2 regions of the Luedemannella helvata genome follow, and region 1 is predicted to be linked to the other one. Evidence: predicted binding sites of a transcription regulator. Region 1 holds the regulator's gene; the other holds the start of a gene.
What was found. Region 1 encodes HrcA, which represses chaperone genes, less so after heat shock. Its sites were predicted from a motif close to GGTTNGCACNCTCNNNNNGAGNGTGCNAACC; they were not measured.
Positions count from the first base shown of each region.

Region 2: a site for HrcA is predicted at 2,296-2,326, ahead of groES (co-chaperone GroES). Genes of this name have one in related genera too.

Region 1 covers NZ_BAAALS010000014.1:48,204-57,980, reverse strand. The annotation lists gene ABD191_RS15595 (PhoH family protein) at 1-8, opposite strand, end outside; gene ABD191_RS15590 (serine hydrolase domain-containing protein) at 135-1,511, opposite strand; gene ABD191_RS15585 (HIT domain-containing protein) at 1,602-1,946, opposite strand; gene ABD191_RS15580 (16S rRNA (uracil(1498)-N(3))-methyltransferase) at 1,977-2,708, opposite strand; gene dnaJ (molecular chaperone DnaJ) at 2,705-3,835, opposite strand; gene hrcA (heat-inducible transcriptional repressor HrcA) at 3,859-4,881, opposite strand; gene ABD191_RS15565 (DUF4870 domain-containing protein) at 5,060-5,473, shown strand; gene hemW (radical SAM family heme chaperone HemW) at 5,510-6,703, opposite strand; gene ABD191_RS15555 (enoyl-CoA hydratase-related protein) at 6,732-7,544, shown strand; gene ABD191_RS15550 (Ig-like domain-containing protein) at 7,602-8,972, shown strand; gene ABD191_RS15545 (hypothetical protein) at 9,034-9,777, shown strand, end outside.
Region 2 covers NZ_BAAALS010000001.1:272,339-282,115, forward strand. The annotation lists gene groL (chaperonin GroEL) at 149-1,804, opposite strand; gene groES (co-chaperone GroES) at 1,881-2,195, opposite strand; gene ABD191_RS01255 (DUF1918 domain-containing protein) at 2,423-2,614, shown strand; gene ABD191_RS01260 (class I SAM-dependent methyltransferase) at 2,637-3,854, shown strand; gene ybaK (Cys-tRNA(Pro) deacylase) at 3,861-4,403, shown strand; gene ABD191_RS01270 (extracellular catalytic domain type 1 short-chain-length polyhydroxyalkanoate depolymerase) at 4,400-8,446, opposite strand; gene ABD191_RS01275 (hypothetical protein) at 8,814-9,707, shown strand.

The DNA.
Region 1 (9,777 bases):
GCGGTCATATCTCGGCCCGGCGGGCCTAAGCCACCTGCTCTCCGCAACTCGACAGCACTGGACCCCTCCTATGGTATCGGGCCGACCCCCGGAAACGTCTAACGGATAAGTCGGACCATTCGCGCCGCTTTCCGTCACGGCTGCCGGACGTCGTACCCATCGAACGTCTCCTGCACACGCGTGAACCGGTACGTCGCCCAGTGCATCCGCACCACCGCGCCGGTCGCGTCGCGGGTGAGCCGCAGGAACTCGCCGGCCTCCCGCCCGGAGACGGTCCGCAACAGGTCACGGTCCACCGGCTCGAAGACCGCCGGCGGCTTGCCGGCCGGATCGTCGGCGCCGCGCGCCCGCAGCGTCCCGTCCTTGTAGAAGAAGACGTACTCGAAGCCCTCGCCCCACCAGCGGCCGAGGATCGAACGCAGGTCGGGCGGCGCCGCCGCACCGGGCGCCCACGGCGTGATGTCGACCGGGTCGTCGGCCTCGGCGGCGGCCAGCAGCTCGTGCGGCAGGTTCAGGATCGGCACGGCGGTACCCGAGGAGCCCAGCACGGCCGCCCCGAACGCGGGCGGGGTGTCCGGGCCGCCCCGACGCCCGTACGCGCCCGCCAGGAAGCCCGGCATCGCGCCGTCGTGACCCACGTGCGTGATCCGCTCGCCCTGCGGGATGATCAACAGCCCCAGGCCGAACCCGGCCGCCCACAGGCTCTCGTCGGTCGTCGTGCGCGGCCATCGCATTTCGTCGAGCGTCTGCGCGCGCAGCACGGCGCCGGTCGGATCGACCACGGCCGGGTCGACGAGGAACGCGGCCCACCGCGCCAGATCGGCGGCCGTACCCCACAGCTGCGCGGCCGGTGCGGCGGCGCCGAAGTTTATGGGCGGCTCGGGCCGCGAATGATCCGAGTACGTGTCCACGAGGTACCCGACCGCGCCGCGCGGCTGCCGGTCGGGGCTGATGCTGGTCAGCCCGAGCGGCTTCGTGACCTTCTCGGCGAGCACCTCGGCCCACGTGCCGCCGCGCCGCTTCGCGACCGCCTGGCCCAGCAGCGCCATCGCCAGGTTGGAGTAGTGGAACCGGCGCGCGGGCGGCAGGGCCCGCTCGACGCGCGCGAGATCGGCCAGCAGTCCGCGCTCGTCCGGGGCGATCAACGTGTCCCACACGTCGCCGAACGGCTCGCGTTGCAGGCCAGCGGTGTGCGACAACAGTCGCCGGACGGTCAGCTCGCCGTGCCGGGGCACATCGAGGTGCCGGCCGATCGGGTCGTCGAGCTCGATCAGGCCTTCGTCACGGCACTGCATGACGAGGACGGCCGTGAAGGTCTTCGTCACCGAGCCGATCCGGAACCGGGTGTCCGCGTCGAGCGGCTCGCCCGGCACCCCGCTGTCGCCGACCTGCAACGTCCACAGCGGCCGGTCGCCCCGGTGCACGGCCACCGACAGCGCGGGCACCCGCGCCTGAGCCTGCGTGCGCCGCACGATCCGTGCCAGCCGCCGATTCTCGCCCGTCCCACTCACCCGCGGCAGCCTACCCGCCCCTCTCACGGGCAGGGGTGCGCGCGTCGAAGCCGCGAGGGTGCGCACTCCGGCCGCGGGCCGCCGGGGGCGTCAGCCCGGAGGCCAGGTGAGAGGGCGGCCCGAGAGGACGTGGGCGTGCACGTGGTGAACCGTCTGGCCCGCCGCCGGGCCGGTGTTGAAGACCAGGCGGAAGCCGTCCGTGGCGCCCTCGGCCGCGGCCACCTCGGCCGCCGAGGCGAGCACCTCGGCCGCGAGGTTCGGGTCGGCGCCGACGAGCGCGCCGACCGTCGGGTGGTGGTCGCGGGGGATCACGACGACGTGGCTGGGCGCCTGGGGGTTGATGTCGCGGAACGCCAGCGTCGTCGGGGTCGAGTGGACGACCGTCGCGGGGATCTCGCCAGCGACGATGCGACAGAACAGACAGTCGTTGCTCACACGGCGCATCCTAGGCCGTCCGGGCCGTAACTACGCCCAGCGGCCCAGGCGGGCGCTCAGGACCGCGAGCGCGGCGACACCGGCCGTGGACGTGCGCAGCACCTCGGGCCCGAGCCGGACGGCCCGGGCGCCCGCCGCCTCGAACGCCGCCAGTTCCTCGCTGGCGACGCCGCCCTCCGGACCGATGACGAGCACGACCTCTCCAGCGGCGGGCAGCTCCACCGCCGCGAGGGGCGCGGTTGCCGACTCATGGAGCACCAGGCCGAGCGCGGCCGAGCGCAACCGCGCGGCGAGAACCGTGGTGGACGCCGCCTCGGCCACCACCGGCAGCCACGGGCGGCGGGCCTGTTTGGCGGCCTCCCGCGCGGTGTCGACCCAGCGTTGGCGGGATCGCTCGCCGCGCTCCTCGCGCCACCGGACCACCGAGCGGGCGGCCGCCCACGGGACGATCTCGTCCACGCCCACCTCGGTCATGGCCTGGACGGCCAACTCCCCCCGGTCCCCCTTGGCGATGCCCTGGGCGACGACGAGCCGGACCGCGTGCGGTGGCGCGTACTCCCGAGCGACGACGCGCACCGACAGGGTGCCGCGCCCGACGGCGGTGACGACCGCGGACGCCGTGGCGCCCCGGCCGTCGGCGAGGATCAGCTCCTCGCCGACCCGCAGGCGTTGCACCGTGGCGGCGTGATGGCCCTCGGGCCCGTCCAGCGTGCACAGCTCACCGGACGGGACCTCACTGACCAGGAAGAGCGGCTTGCTCACGCGTGCCCGTTGAACGCGTCCCGGATCGAGGAGAACAGGCCGCCCTTCTGGCGGGAGACCTCGGCGAGCTCCTCGCCGCGCAGCGAGGCGAGTTCGCGCAGGAGGCGCTCCTGCTCCGGGTCGAGCTTCGTGGGCGTCCGCACGTCGAGGTGGACGTGCAGGTCGCCACGGCCGGTGCCGCGCAGGTGGGGCACGCCCCGGGCCCGCAGCCGCATGGAGGCGCCGGGCTGGGTGCCGGCCTTGACGTCGACCGTCTCCTCGCCGTCGAGGGTCTTGATGGTCAAACGGGTGCCGAGCGCCGCGGCGGTCATCGGCAGAGTGACCCGGCAGTGCAGGTCGTCGCCCTTGCGGGAGAAGACGTCGTGCGGGCGCTCGTGGATCTCGACGTAGAGGTCGCCGGCCGGGCCGCCGCCGGGGCCGACCTCCCCCTGGTTGGCCAGGCGGATGCGCATACCGTCCTCGACGCCCGCCGGGATCTTCACGGTGAGCGAGCGGCGGCTGCGCACCCGACCCTCGCCGGCGCACTGCGGGCACGGGTGCGGGATCGTCGTGCCGAACCCCTGGCAGGTGGGGCAGGGGCGGGCGGAGACGACCTGGCCGAGGAAGGTCTTCTGCACCGACTGGATCTCGCCGCGGCCGGCGCACGTCTCGCAGGTCTGCGGGTGGGTGCCGGCGGCCGTGCCGGCGCCGCTGCACGTGGTGCACAGCACGGCCGTGTCCACCGTGATCGGCGCGTCCACCCCGAACGCGGTCTCGTGCAGGTCGAGGTCGAGACGCAGGATCGCGTCCGCACCGGCGCGCGTGCGCGGTCGCGGGCCGCGCGAGCCGCCCCCGCCGAAGAACGCGTCCATGATGTCCTGGAACCCGACGAACGGGCCCGCGCCGCCGGGACCCGGTCCGCCGCCCTGCGGGGCCAGCGGGTCGCCGCCCAGGTCGACGATCTCCCGCTTGCGCGGGTCGGAGAGGACCTCGTACGCGGCGTTGATGTCCTTGAACTTCTCGTGCGCCGCCGGGTCCGGGTTCACATCCGGGTGGTATTCCCTGGCCAGTTTGCGGTACGCCCGCTTGATGTCATCGGGAGACGCCTCGCGCCGCACCCCGAGGATGCCGTAGTAATCCTTGGCCACGTGAGTCCCAAGTCCTCTTCTCGTCAGCTGCCCTCGAGCACGTCGCCAAGGTAGCGGGCGACGGCCCGCACCGTGGCGATGGTGCCCGGGTAGTCCATCCGGGTGGGCCCCAGCACGCCCAGGCCGCCCACCATGGTGTCGCGCGGGCCGTAGCCTGTGGCGACCACCGAGGTGCTGCGCAGGTCAACGATCTCGTTCTCGTCGCCGATGCTCACGTGCGCTGTGGTCTGGCGCACCTGGCCGAACAGCTTGAGAAGGATGACCTCCTCCTCAAGGGCCTCCAGCACGGGTCGCAGGGACCCGGCGAAATCCAGCACGTTGCCCCGGGCGAGGTTCGCGGTGCCCGCGATGGTCACCCGCTCCTCGGCGCGTTCGACGAGCGTTTCGAGCAGTACGGTGGACAGCGACGCCATGGCGCCGCTCAGTTCGGGACGGACCTGCTCGTGGAAACCCTGCACGAGGACGGGCGCCTCGGCGAGGGGACGCCCGACGAGCGCCTCGTTCATGGTGGCACGGAGTTCGACGACGTCGTCGGCGCCGACCGGGCCGGGCACGTCGACGAGCCGCTGCTCGACCCGGCCGGTATCAGTGATCATGACCACCATCAGCCGGGTCGTGGAGATCGAGATCAGTTCCAGGTGGCGGACCCGGCTGCGCGACAGGCTGGGGTACTGCACGATCGCGACCTGGCGGGTCAGCTGCGCGAGCAGCCGGACAGTGCGATGCACCACATCGTCGAGGTCGACCGCCCCGGCCAGGAACCGCTCGATGGCCCGGCGCTCGGCCGGGGTGAGCGGCTTGATGCGGGACAGCTTGTCGACGAACAGGCGGTAGCCCTTGTCCGTGGGGACCCGGCCGGCGCTCGTGTGCGGCTGACGCAGGTAGCCCTCCTCCTCGAGGACCGCCATGTCGTTGCGCACGGTGGCCGGGGAAACGCGCAGGTTGTGCCGCTCGACCAGCGCCCGGCTGCCGACCGGCTCCTGGGTGGCGACATAGTCCTCGACAATGGCGCGGAGCACGTCGAGTTTGCGGTCGTCCAGCGCCATCCCGTCGTCCTCCCCTCTCCTCGCCCGCGTTGGCACTCCGAAACGGTGAGTGCCAGTCTACGTCGCGCTGGCCATGGACCGCGACGCGCGTAGCGTGGCGTGACAGGCACTCACGGTCGCGACACTCAGGGGGCGCGCATACTAGCGCGAAAATCCCGATAGCCCTACGGTGACCCCCATGACTGAGCCTCCCCTCAACCCGCCGCCTCCGCCGCCGCCCGGACCTGGGCTGCCGCCGGCCGGCTACGCCAACAACGATGAGAAGACCTGGGCGCTCGTCGCCCACTTCGGTGGTGCCGCCGGCGCCCTTATCGGCACGGGCTGCGCAGGCTGGATCGCGCCGCTCATCGCGTTGCTCGCCAAGGGCAACGAGTCGCCGGCGGTGCGCCAGCACGCGGTCGCGGCGCTGAACTTCCAGATCCTGGTGTCGATCGTCGGCATCATCGGCTGGATCACGACCTGCATCCTCATCGGTTTCGTGATCTGGCTCGCCGCTATGGCCGTCGGCATCATCTTCGGCGTCCTCGCCGGTCTCAAGGCGAACGAGGGCCAGTTCTACAAGTACCCGATCTCGGTACCGCTGGTGAAGTGACCACGCTCATGACCGGGGTGCCGCGCGGCGCCCCGGTCACGGCAACAGGTCGCGCACGACCGCGTCGGCGAGCAGCCGCCCGCGCAGCGTCAGCACGGCCCGGTCGCCGTCGAGGCGCAGCAGGCCGTCCTCCGCGAGCCGTTCGGCGTCCGCCGGCCGCGTCAGCCTGTCCAGCGGGAGGCCCTCGGCCAACCGCAGCCGCAGCATGACCTCCTCCATGTGCCGCTCGTCAGCGGTGAGCGTCTCCCGGCCCGCCGCCGGCGATAACCCGTCGGCGAGCGCCGCCGCGTAGCGCGCCGGGTGGCGCACGTTCCACCAGCGCACGCCGCCGACGTGGCTGTGCGCGCCGGGCCCGAAGCCCCACCAGTCGCCGCCGCGCCAATAGATCAGGTTGTGCCGGCACTCCTCGCCCCAGTTGGACACCTCGTACCAGGTCAGGCCCGCCGCGCTCAGCGCGGCGTCCGCGGCCAGGTAGCGGTCCGCGGCCACATCGTCGCTCGGCGCGGGCAGCTCACCACGGCGTACCCGCGCCGCGAGGCGCGTGCCGTCCTCGACGATCAGGGAGTACGCCGAGACGTGGTCGACGCCGGCCGCGATCGCGCTGTCGAGGGAGGCGGCGAAGTCCTCGGCGCGCTCCCCCGGCGTTGCGTAGATGAGGTCGAGGTTGACGTGCTCGAACCCCGCCTCGCGCGCCTCGACGGCGGCCCGCGGGGCGCGGCCCGGGGTGTGCTGGCGGTCCAGCACCTTCAGCACGTGCCCGGCGGCCGACTGCATGCCCAGCGAGATGCGGGTGTAGCCGGCGTCACGCAGCAGGCGCAGCGAGGCCGGGCCGACCGACTCCGGGTTCGCCTCGGTCGTGATCTCCGCGTCCGGCGCCAGGCCGAACGTCTTGTCGATCGACTCCACGATCCGGGCCAGGTCGCCGGGCGGCAGCAGGGTGGGCGTCCCGCCGCCCACGAAGATCGTCTGGGCGGGCGGCGCGGCGCCTCCGAGTACCCGCCCCGCCAGCTCGATCTCCCTGGTCAGGGTGTCGACATACGCCGCCTGGCTGGCACCGCCGCCCAGCTCGGCCGCCGTGTACGTGTTGAAGTCGCAGTAGCCACAGCGCGAGGCGCAGAACGGCACATGCACGTAGACGCCGAAGCCGCTCGCGCCGATGCGCCGCGTGGCCGAGTCGGGCAGCGACCCGTCGGGCGGGGCGGGGTCGCCGTCGGGCAGCGTGCTGGGCATGCCTCCCAGTGTGCCGTAGCGTGCGGTGATGACCAGCCCGACCGTGGACCTCACCGTAGACAACGCTGTGGCGACCCTCACGCTCAACAGCCCGGCCAACCGCAACGCGCTGTCGTTCCGGCTCATGGATGAGCTGGCCGCCGCGCTGGCCGCGGCCGTGGCGGACCCGGCCGTACGGGTGATCGTGCTGTCCCACGCCGGCCCGGTGTTCTGCGCCGGGGCCGACCTGCGGGAGACGTCGGCGGCGGTCGCCGCCGGCACGCCGCTGCCGGTGATGCGGGTCGCGGAGCTGCTCGCGGACTTCTGGGAGTGCCCGAAGCCGGTGATCGCCCGGGTCGGCGGTCCGGCGCGGGCCGGCGGGCTGGGCCTGCTGGCCACGGCTGATCTTGTCGTCGCTGCCGAGTCGGCGACGTTCGCGTTCACGGAGGTGCGCCTGGGCGTCGTGCCGGCCGCGATCTCGCCGGTCGTCCTGCCGCGGCTCACCCCGCGCGGCGCCGCCGAGCTCTACCTCACGGCCGAGCCGGTCACGGCCGCCCGGGCCGCGGACTTCGGGCTCGTCACCGCGGTCGTCGGCGGCGACGGGCTGGACGCGGCCGTCGCGGCGTACGCCACCGCGCTGGTGAAGGGGGCGCCCGGCGCGCTCGAGGCGACCAAGCGGCTGTGCCGCGACGGGGCCGGCGCGGTGCTCGGCGAGGGTCCGGCGCCGTCCGCGATGCGCGCGCGCCTCGTGGCGGCCGCCGCCGTGTCCGCCCGCACGTTCGCCGGGGCGGAGGGCCGCGAGGGATTGGCCGCCTTCGCCGACAAGCGACCGCCCACCTGGGGCGTGACACCCGACCGGTGACACGCGCGGGCGCACCCCGCATGATCACCCGCGCCGGCGACACTCGTTAAGGCGAACGTGAGTAGACGAACGATTCGCGGCGCGGTCGTGGCGCTGACCGTCGCGGCCGGTTGCCTGGTGAACGCGCCGACCGCAGCGGCGGGGACGGCCGTCGTGCACTCGGACTTCGAGAGCGGCACGTTCCAGAACTGGGCCGCGCTGTCGAGTCCCACCGTCATCACCAACACCTCCGGCGTGGCGCACAGTGGCAGCCGCAGCCTGCTGGTGTCGGGGCGGTCGGCCATCGCGCACGGGCCCGCCCTCGACGTGACGGGCGCCATCCGGGTCGGCATCCGCTACCAGCTGTCCGTGTGGGTGCGGGCGCTGAGCGTCGCCGCCAACGTCAACGTGACCGTGAGCCAGACCTCGGCGGCGAGCGAGTCGGCCGTGCAGGTCGTCAGCAACGTGACCGTCGGCCCGACCCGCTGGGTGCGGCTGCGGGGGATCTACACGCCCCCGATCGGCTACGACCGGTTCCGGGTGCGCGTCGAGACCGGCAACGGCGTGGAACCGTTCTACATCGACGACTTCGTCCTGACCGTCCTCGAGTCGACGCAGCAGCCGGTCGTCACCGGCCCCGCCAACGGCGCCGCCGTCACCGACCGGCCGACCATCGCGGGCGTCGGCGCGCCGTTCACCACGGTGACGGTCGCGGAGGGCAGCTCCGTGCTGTGCTCGGCCCGGGTCAACGCCTCCGGCGACTGGCGGTGCGTCCCGTCCACCGTGCTGTCCACCGGTACGCACACGGTGACCCCGACGGCGCGCGACGCTATCGGCATCGCGACCGCGGGCCACCCGGTGACCTTCATCGTGAACCAGGCGAGCGCCCCGGCGGCCCCGGCGATGCCCGTGATCGGCTCGCCGCGGATGGGTGCCACGCTGGCCGGCGGGCGGGTGCCCGTCTCGGGTACGGCCCCCGCGTCCACAGTGGTCACCGTCTCCGAGGACGGCCGGGCCCTGTGCACCGCGCAGGCGGGTACGGACGGGGCGTGGAGCTGCACGCCGGGCGGGCCGTTCGGCCCGGGCCGGCACATCCTCTACGCGACCGCCCGCGACTCGTCGGGCCGGCTCAGCGCGGCACGTCCGGTGACCTTCTATGTGGACACGCTCGTGCCGTGGCCGCCGGCCGTGCACTCGCCCGCCCCGGGCGCGATCGTGCTGACCCGGCAGCCGTACGTGTCGGGCGTGGCGGAGCCGGGGGTGACCGTACGGGTGACCATCGACGGCGTCGTCGCCTGCGTCGTCACGGTCGCCGCGAACCGCACGTGGAGCTGCGTGCCCCGCGAGTCGGTGCCGAACGGGCGGCACACGCTGACGGCGACCGCGGTCGACGCGGCCGGCAACTGGAACACGTCACGGATGACGACATTCTTCGTCAACGTGGTGTAGCGCCGCATACTCATGGCCTCCGGTGGCGCGGCCCGGCTAGGGTGGCCACCGGAGGTCAGGCATGCGGCTTCGGTCCGTGGTGGGGGTGCTGGTGGTCCTCGCCGTGATCGCTGGCGTGGGCGCCTTCGTCGTGCTGCGACGCGTCGGCCCGAACCTGCCCGGGCTGCTCCTGGGCCAGGCGTGCAGCGTGCGCGCCGACAGCGGCGCCGTGTCGCTGGACACCGGGCAGATGGCGAACGCGGCGACCATCGCGGCCGTGGGGCTGCGGCGCGGCGTGCCGGAGCGCGCCATCGTGGTCGCGCTGGCCACCGCCCTCCAGGAATCCGAGCTGCGCAACCTCACCCACGGCGACCGTGACTCGCTCGGCCTGTTCCAGCAGCGCCCGAGTCAGGGCTGGGGCTCCGCGGAGCAGGTCCGCGACCCGCGCTACGCGGCCGGCAAGTTCTACACCGCCCTGCTCAAGGTCAAGGGCTGGAAGGACATGCGGGTCACCGAGGCCGCCCAGCGGGTGCAGCGCAGCGCCTATCCCGAGGCGTACCAGAAATGGGCCGACGAGGCGCAGGTGCTCACGGACGCCCTCGCCGGGCACGCGGCCGGGGCGGTGACGTGCCTGCTGTCGGGCCAGCCGGGCAGCCGCGGGCCGGTGGCCGCGGAGCGGCTGAGCGCCGCGATGCGCAAGGACTGGGGCGACAAGCTCACCATCGCCGGCACGGCGAGCACCGGGGTGGAGCTGGCCGCCCCGTCCGACAGGGCGGGCTGGCAACTGGCGCACTGGCTGGTGGCCCACGCGAACGAGCGGGGCGTG
Region 2 (9,777 bases), on a different contig from region 1:
GTCCGTACGCACGGGCCCGGCGCACAGGCGCATCGGCGCGAGGGCGCTGGCGCGAGGGCGGGGTGCCGGGGCCGGAGGCGTGGGAGGGGTGGGAACGGCGGTGGGCCGGGACGCTGATGCGTCCCGGCCCCCCGCCGTTATGAAAGGGTCAGAAACCCGGCCCGTGCTGGTGGCCGTGGCCGTGGCCGTGGGAGTGGCCGTGACCGTGGCCGTTGGCCGCCGGGGCGGCCTTCTCGGGCTTGTCGACGACCAGGCTCTCCGTGGTGAGCAGCAGGCCGGCGATCGACGCGGCGTTGGCGACCGCGTTGCGGGTCACCTTCACCGGATCGATGATGCCCGCCTTGACCAGGTCGACGTACTCGCCGGTGGCCGCGTTGAGGCCGTACCCGAACTCGGCGTCGGCGACCTTGGACACGACGACGTAGCCGTCGTGGCCGGCGTTCTGCGCGATCCAGCGCAGCGGCTCGACGAGCGCCTTGCGGACGATCGCGACGCCCGTCGCCTCGTCGCCGGTGCGGCCCAGGCCGTCGGCGAGCGTACCGGCGACCTGCGCCAGAGCGGCGCCGCCGCCCGGGATCACGCCCTCCTCGACGGCCGCCTTCGTCGCCGAGATCGCGTCCTCGATGCGGTGCTTGCGCTCCTTCATCTCGACCTCGGTCGCGGCGCCCACCTTGATGACGGCGATGCCGCCGGCGAGCTTGGCGAGCCGCTCGTTGAGCTTCTCCTTGTCCCAGTCGGAGTCGGAGGCCTCGATCTCCTTGCGGATCTGGGCGACCCGCGCGGCGACGTCGGCGTCGGTGCCGCCGCCGTCGACGATCGTGGTGGTGTCCTTGGTGACGACGACGCGCCGGGCGGTGCCGAGCACCTCAAGGCCCACGCCGTCGAGCTTGTAGCCGAGCTCGGGCGCGACGACCTCGCCGCCGGTGAGGATCGCGATGTCCTGCAGCATGGCCTTGCGGCGGTCGCCGAAGCCGGGCGCCTTCACCGCGGCGACCTTGATGGTCTTGCGGATGGAGTTGACCACGAGGGTCGACAGGGCCTGCCCGTCGACGTCCTCGGCGATCAGCATGAGCGGCTTGCCGGCCTGCAGCACCTTCTCCAGCAGCGGGAGCAGCTCCTCGATGGCGGAGATCTTCTGCGTGGTGATGAGCAGGTACGCGTCCTCGAGGACGGCCTCGCCGGCCTCAGCGTCGGTCACGAAGTGCGGGGAGATGTAGCCCTTGTCGAACTGCATGCCCTCGGTGACGTCGAGCTCCGTCGCGAGGGTGGAGCCCTCCTCGACGGTGATGACGCCGTCGCGGCCGACCTTCTCCATGGCCTCGGCGATCAGGTCGCCGATGGTGGCGTCCTGCGCGGAGACCGTGGCGACCTGCGCGATGTCGTCGCGGGTGGCGACCTCGCGGGCCTTGTCGAGCAGCGCCTCGCCGATCGCGGCGGAGGCCGCGTCGATGCCGCGCTTGAGGGAACCCGGGGCCGCGCCGGCGGCCACGTTGCGCAGGCCCTCGCGGACGAGCGCCTGGGCCAGCACGGTGGCGGTGGTGGTGCCGTCGCCCGCCACGTCGTTGGTCTTGGTCGCCACCTCCTTGACCAGCTGCGCGCCGAGGTTCTCGTACGGGTCGGCGAGGTCGATCTCCTTGGCGATCGTCACGCCGTCGTTGGTGATGGTGGGGGCGCCGAACTTCTTGTCCAGGACGACGTTGCGCCCGCGCGGGCCGAGGGTGACCTTGACCGCGTCGGCGAGCGCGTTGACGCCGTGCTCCAGCAGGTGCCGCGCGTCGTCGGAGAAGCTCAGGATCTTCGCCATGTTGTATCCGGTCCCTTCACGTGTTGCGCCCCGGTCCCCCGCGAACGGGGGCCGGGGCGGCAGCACTATCGGTTGGTCACTTCTCGATGACCGCGAGGACGTCGCGGGCGGAGAGCACCAGGTACTCCTCGCCGGCGTACTTGACCTCGGTGCCGCCGTACTTCGAGTAGATGACGACATCGCCGACCTTGACGTCGAGCGGGACGCGGGCGCCCTTCTCGTCAAAGCGGCCCGGGCCTACGGCGATGACCGTGCCCTCCTGCGGCTTCTCCTTGGCGGTGTCCGGGATCACAAGACCCGACGCCGTGGTCGTCTCAGCCTCGTTCGCCTGGACCAGAATGCGGTCCTCGAGCGGCTTGATCGCAACCTTCGTCGCGGTAGTCACGGGCATACCCTCCTGGGGTATCTTGTCTGCTTACCAGGTACCGCCTGACGGCCCGTCGTCGCGGGTGCCGGCACCGCCGGGCGAACGCCCGCCGGTAGCCCCGGCGAGCTGGCACCCTCGGTGCGAGAGTGCTAACCCGCAGGTTATGCCGCCGCTAGCACTCCGTCAACTAGAGTGCCAGCGTGGCGCCGTTTTCCTGCGACGATCCGCCCCCATAAGGCATCGTCGGGCTTATGAAGGCAGCCACGGGTGACCGACTTCACGTCCACGGCAAGGTCGTCGGCGCGCACGACAAGTACGGCGAGATCCTGGAGGTGCGCGGCGAGAACGGCGGTCCGCCGTACCTCGTCCGCTTCACCGACGGGCACGAGAGCCTCGTGTACCCGGGACCCGACTGCGTCGTGGAGCCCGCCCCACCGAAGTGAGCACGGCGGCGACAATAGCGCCGTGACCCAGCCCACCGACGCCGCGGCGCGGTTCGCCGCGCTGCTCGCCCCCGAGGGAGCCGACGCCCTCGCCGCAGCCGGGGCGCTGTGGGCCGACAGCCCGCCGGATCCGCTCGCCGCCGCCGCGGCGATGCGCGCCGCCGGCATTCCCGCCGACCTGGCCTCGACCGCGCTCACGCAGGCCGGCCTGCGCCACCGGGCCGGCGCCAAGTTCGGGCCGGACGCCGCGCGCCTCTTCTTCACCCGCGCCGGCCTCGAACAGGCCACCCGCGCGGCCGTGGCCACCCGCCGGGCCGAGCGCCTCGCCGCCGCCGGCGTGCGCCACGTCGCCGACCTGGGCTGCGGCATCGGCGCGGACACGATCGCCTTCGCCCGCGCGGGCCTGCGCGTCCGCGCCGTCGACGCCGACCCGCTCACCGCCGCCGTCGCGGCCGCGAACGTGGCCGCCCTCGGCCTGTCCGACCAGGTCACCGTCACGTGCGCGGACGCGACCGCCGTGCCACTGGACACGGTGGACGGCGTGTTCTGCGATCCGGCCCGGCGCAGAGCCGGCGGCGGGCGCGTCTTCGACCCCCGCGCCTACTCTCCGCCCTGGGATTTCGTCACCGGCCTCGCCGAGCGGGTCCCCGCGACCGTCCTCAAGCTCGGTCCGGGCATCGACCACGCGCTGATCCCGGCGCACGCCGAGGCCGAGTGGGTCAGCGTGGCCGGCGAGGTGGTCGAGGCCGCGCTCTGGTGCGGGCCGCTGGCCCAGGCGCCGCGAAAGGCGACCCTGCTGAGTACGCGCGACCGCGCGGTGAACCAGCTCGTGGGCTCCGGGGATGCCCTCGCCCCGGTCGGGCCAGTGGGCCGGTTCGTGCACGACCCCGACGGCGCGGTCGTGCGCGCCCACCTGGTCGCGGAGTTCGCCGCCACGATCGGCGCTCGCCTGGCCGACCCGACGATCGCCTACTGCTACACGGATGGGGCCGCTCCCAGCCCGTACGCGTCGGGGTTCGAGGTGTTGGAGACGCTGCCCTTCTCGTTGAAGCGGCTGCGCGCGGCGGTCCGGGCCCACGGCCTGGGCATCCTGGAGATCCGCAAGCGCGGCTCGGCGCTGGAGCCCGAACGGCTGCGCCGCGACCTGCGGCTGTCCGGCGGCGGCGCGGGAACGCTGCTGCTCACCCGGGTGGCGGGGGCGCCGACGGCGATAATCGCTCGCGCCGTACCGGTAGCCTGACTCACCGTGGCAGCTCAAGGCACTCCCGCGACCGCGTTGCTGACGAAGCAGAAGGTCAAGCACACACTGCACCCGTACGAGGTGGACCCGCAGACGCCGAACTACGGCTTCGAGGTGGCCGCGGCGCTCGGCCAGGACCCCGCCCGGGTGTTCAAGACACTGGTCGCCGAGGTCGACGGCGCGCTGACGGTCGCCGTCGTGCCGGTCACCGGCGAGGTCGACCTCAAGGCCCTCGCGGCGGCGGCCGGCGGCAAGCGCGCCACGCTCGCCGACCGGGCCCTCGCCGAGCGGACGACCGGCTACGTGCGCGGCGGCATCAGCCCGCTCGGCCAACGCAAGGCCCTGCCCACGGTGATCGACCAGTCGGCGGAGAAGTTCGACACGGTGTTCGTCAGCGCCGGCCGGCGCGGCCTTCAGGTCGAGCTGTCCCCCACCGACCTGGTCCGGCTCACCCGCGCGGTCACCGCCCCGATCTCCCGCCCGGACCAGCAGCCGCGCGTTGCGGGTGGGGCCGGCGACCCGGACGGGATGCCGGCCCCACCCGGCTAGCGCACCGCCACGTGATCCGTCGCGTCCGACGGGGCGTGGGTGGCGTCGCCGGCGTACCGGACGCGCCACGTGCCGCTGACCTTCGCGGTGGCCTGGAACGCGTAGATGCCGCCGAAGATGGTCGTCGCGGTGGTGACCGGCGTGTACGAGGTGGCACCGTCGGCCTTGAACTCGACCACGAGCTGGGCGCCCGAGAAGCCGGTCAGCTTGCCGTCGGACAGCCGCTGCAGGACGCCGAGGCCGGCGAGTTCCCTGCCCTTGCGGGCCGGTTCGGCGACCACGTCCAGGCTGACCGTCGTGGGGTTCAGCACGGTGAACGTGGCCAGCCGCGCCGACGCCGCGGGCGGGGCGTACGTGGTGCCGACGCAGTCCGTGCCCGACAGGTAGACGTCGTACCGGCCGGCCGGGGTCTTGCCGCCCAGCGGCAGCTTGGCCGCGTACGTACCGGACCTGGTCTTGCTGAGCGGCGCCGACAGCGTGCCCCTGGCGCCGACCGCGACGACCTTGCTGCCCGTGGCCGGGCACCAGCTGGCCGACAAGGTCACGGTCAACGAGCCCGCCCCCTTGGTGGGCAGCACGACCTGGTCCGCGCTCAGCGTCGCCGTGCGCGGCCCGGCGGGCAGCCAGTTCCCGGCCAGGTCGACCACGTCATGGAAGACCGGCTTGGCCTGCAGGCGGTCGTCGAACAGCAGTGGCGTGTCGAGGTGGTTGATCGGGAAACTGGTCAGCCACGTGTCGTCGTCGGCGAGGCCCCAGAAGGTCAGCGAGTCGATGCCGGCCGCGTGCTTGAGGAAGGCCGCGAACACCGCCTTGTACTGCGCCCGCTGGGCGGCGATCGCCGAGTCCGGGATCGGGTCGTACGAGTCGTAGCGGTCGGCGTACACGCTGATGTCGAGCTCGGTGATGCGCTGGCGCAGGCCCAGGGCCTGGAACTGGCCGAGCACCTTGTCGATCTGCGCGGGCGAGTCGTTGACGAGCAGGTGCATCTGGTGCCCGACGCAGTCGACCGGCACGCCCTCCGCGAGCAGCTGCTTCACCAGTGCCAGGTACTTCGCCGCCTTGTCCGGCAGCTGGGTGTTGTAGTCGTTGATGCACAGCTTCGCGTCCGGGTCCGTCTCGTGCGCCACCCGGAACGCGGTCCGGATGAAGTCGAGCCCGGTGTACTTGTAGTAGTCGCTCTGCCGGTACGTCTCGTCGGCCGCGTCCGAGATGACCTCGTTCACCGCGTCCCAGGCGTAGACCTTGCCCTTGTACCGTCCGACGAGCGCGCGGATGTGGTCGGCGAGCCGGTCGAGCACGAGCTGCTTGCTCTCGGCGTTGACCGGCAGCGGGTTGCCGGCGCCGTCCTGGAACACCCAGGCGGGCAGCTGGGAGTGCCAGGCGAGCACGTGCCCGTACACCTTCATGTCCTTCGCCTCGGCGAGCGCGATGATGCGGTCGGCCCGCGCGAAGTTCCACACGCCCGGCTGGGCCTGCACGGTGTCCCACTTCATCGCGTTGCCGGGGGTCACGGAGTTGAAGTGCTTGGCCAGCAGCGTGGCGTGGTCGCCGAGCAGCTGGGGCACCTCGACGGCCGCCCCCGTGAGCGGCCAGTAGCGGGCGAACTCATCCTTGAGCGACGCGATGTCGGTCTGGATCGGCAGGGTCGGCAGGAAGGTGATCTTCACGTCGTCGATGAAGAAGTCCTCGATGCCGTCCGTCTCGACGTACAGGGTCAGGAAGTCCACGTCGTCGGCCAGGATGTAGCGGCCCGACAGCTTGGTCCAGCCGTCGCTGGTGACCGGCGTGCCCCCCGAGATGCCCTCGTAGGTCGGGGTGCCGCCCAGGCGCCGCTCCATGGTGATCCGGGCGGTGGCCGTCGGGTGCGCCGACGACGTGCGTACCCAGGCCTCGACCTGGTAGCTGACGCCCGGCCGGAGCCGGCCGAGCAGGCTGACCACGGGCGCGTTCCAGCTCTGCGTCCGGCCGGTCACCGACAGGCTGTGGGTGCCGGTGTGGGCCACCGCCGTGCTGTTCGCGACCACCTCCGGCCCCCCGCGCGGGGTCCAGCCCTGGGTGGTGCCGTTCTCGAAGCCGTGGTTGAGCAGCGTCTGCGGGCCGCCCTCCGGGTCCGGGTCCGGCTCGATCACCGGGGCGTCCAGGCCGAAGAACGCCAGGGCGTACGCGTGCATCTCCGGGCGGGGCAGGTCGTGCCCGTTGCCGGTGACCGTGATCGCCTCGACGGGCGGGGTCGCGCCCGTGCCGCCGTACCGCTTGCGCGTCCAGGTGCCCTCCAGCGTGCGGCTGGCGGCCGGCTGGTCGGAGACGCCGTGGAGGTTCGTCCACTCCTTCACGCCCTCGGCCAGGTTGTTGTACGAGATGATGTCGTCCTCCGTGCCGTGCCACAGCTGCACGCGCGGGCGCGCCCCGGTGTACCCGGGGTACGCGGCCCGGACCAGGTCACCCCACTGCTCGCCGGTCTTCGCCACGGTGCCCTGCGCGCAGTCGCTGTTCCACAGGTTCGACGAGCTGCCGGTGGCGAAGCAGCTGTGCGGTACGCCCATGAACGACACGCCCGCGGCGAACACGTCCGGGTAGTTGCCGAGCAGCACCTGGGTCAGCATCGCGCCGGAGGACGCGCCCATGACGAAGACCCGCTGCGGGTCGGTGGTGTAGTTGGCCTGCACGTAGTCCACCATGGACTTCACGCTGACCGGGTCGCTGCCGCCGTCGCGACGCAGCGACTGCGGGCTCGCGCTGTCGAAGCAGCGCCCGTCCCGCGTCGCCTCCGGGAAGATCATGATGAAGCCGAGCCGGTCGGACGCCTGCACGATCTCCTTCACGCCGAAGCCGGAGCCGGTGTAGAAGGCGGACGCCGTCCCGGTGCAGTAGTGCGCGGCGACCACGATCGGCGCCTTGGCCTGCAGGGTGGCGGGCACATGCACGTACATGTTGAGGTTGCCGGGGTTGGGGCCGAAGCTGTCGACCCGCTCCAGGCCGGCCGGCAGTGGCGGGTCGGTCGGCTCACCCTCGTAGGTCAGCGACACGTCGTCGAGGTAGTACTCCGAGGTGGCCGCCGCGCCCTCGACGTAGAGGGTCAGCTCGGTGGCGTTCGCCGGGGCGGTCCACGTGCCCGTCAGCTTCGTCCAGCCGGTGTCGGTGGCCGTGACCCGGTCGCTGGCCCCGTCCCAGCTCTGGGTGCCGTCGACGGTCTTCTGCACGGTCGCGCCGATGGTGTCCGAGCCGGCGACCATCCGGACATAGGCCGTGAACGTGTACTGCGTCCCGGCGGCGACCTTGTCGAGCAGGTTGATGGCCGGCCCGTGCCAGTTGGCGGTACGTCCGGTGGTCTTCAGGCTGCGCGTACCGGCGTGCGCCTGCTCGGTGCTGGTCGCGACGGTCACGCTGCCGCGCGGGCCCCAGCCCTGCGCGCTGCCGTCCTCATAGTCGTGGGCGAAGACGGTCTGGGTTCCCGAGGGGTCGCCGGAGTCCACATGGGTCAGGGTCACGTCGTCGACGTAGTACGGCACGAGAGGGTCACTCTGTTCGAAATAGACCTGCAGTGGACTGGGCAGCGCCTGTCCGGCCGCCGCCGTGTAGGTACGGCTGATCCGGGTCCAGCCGGTGGCGTCGAAGGGCACCTCGTAGGAGCCGGAGTTCTGGTAGTCGCTGCCGGCGTTGACCGTCATGGTGACCGCGCCTGAGCCGGCGGCGGCCCGCACCCAGGCGGTCAGGGTGTACTCGACGCCCGGCCGCACAAAGGGGGTCAGGTCGCGCACGGCGACGCCCCAGCCGGTCTTGTCGTGCACGGACAGCACCCCGGTGCCACCGTGGGCGTCGGCGCCCGCGACGACGTTCTCAGCCGTGACGCCGTTGCCGGCCCAGCCGTGGGTCTGGCCGCTCTCGAAGTCGTGATGGAAGTCGGTCACGACGGTCGCCGCGCTCGCCGAGGTGACGGCGAGCGGAACCAGGACGGACGCCGCGAGCGCGGCGCTGGCGAACAACGCGGTCCGCAGGCGCCGTCGGCGGTGCGTCGAGGTGGCGGGCAATCGGCCCAGTCGCATGGGGCTCCCTTTCTTCCGGGCAGGAAGCACTCACCGCTCGGTACTTATCGGGATGGTGGGGACGGAGGAAGCGCGGGCCACACGATAGCCTAGTGTCGATATATTTCGGCAGCCCTCGATGCGAAATCTTTGCCGGGGCCGCGATCAGGCACATCGATAACAAACAAATGCGTGAAAATTGCCGACTGTCGCATCGCCTGGCCCCGCTTCTGCCGCACCCGGGAGCGTCACCCGGTATCGAAAGTTTCGACGTCGGGAGCAGTGGAGACAGAGAACACGGTCCTACCACCCCCGGCCCTGGCACGAAGCATCTACAGTGCCAAGCGATCGGTTTAAACAGTCGTAGATCAGGTGAATGGAACAGCTCGTGAGCGACCCCTACGCGCAACACCCCGGCCAGCCCGATCCCAACTGGCCGCAGCCGCAGCAGGCGCCGACATCCCCTTACGCGCCGCAGGCACCAGGCTCGCCCTACGCGCAGCCGACACAGGCCGGCTTCCCCGCTTACGGCACCCAGGGCCAGCAGCCCTACAGCGCGCAGCCCGGTTACTTCCCCGGCGGCCAGCCGCCGGCCAAGTCCAACAAGGGCCTCATCATCGGGCTCCTCGTCGGCATACTGGTGCTGCTGCTCCTCCTGTGCGGAGGCGGCGTGGCCTGGTATCTCAGCGCCGACAAGGACGAGCCCACCACCCCGACGACGCAGAACAGCGCGCCGGCGGCCACGGCCGCGCCGCCCACGAGCGGCAGCGGCCAGCAGAACAACAACAACGCGATCACGGCGAAGTACTCCAGCGACTTCGCCGACGTGTGTGACGGCGGCGCGATCCTCAACGCGGCCGACTACAACGCCGGCTCCGCCAACAAGGCGTTCGCCTTCTCCAACCGCCCGGACCGGCCGACCAGCTGGAGCCACCGGTTCCTGGACTCGACCGCCAAGTACTACGCCAAGATCGCGGACTTCACCACGGTGAGCGTCGTCGCCTGCGTCTCGTACGTGGAGGGCAGCGAGACCGTCGGCCAGAAGTGCGACATCAAGGCCAGCGACGGCAAGAAGCTGACGGTCGACTACGTGTCGTCGCGGTACACGCTGACCTTCTACGCCGCCAAGACCGGCCAGAAGATCGGCGACGGCGGCACGGTCAACGCGCCCGCCACGCGGTGCCCGAGCTTCATGACCTACAACAAGGACACCCTCAAGTCGTACGCGTCGCCCGACGAGGGCACGATCGACGCGGCCGTCGAGAAGCTCCTGGGTCGCTGACCTTCGGCGAAAGGGTGCCGGTCGCCATGGCCGGCACCCTTCGCCATGTCCACAATGGGGCCTTGTACGG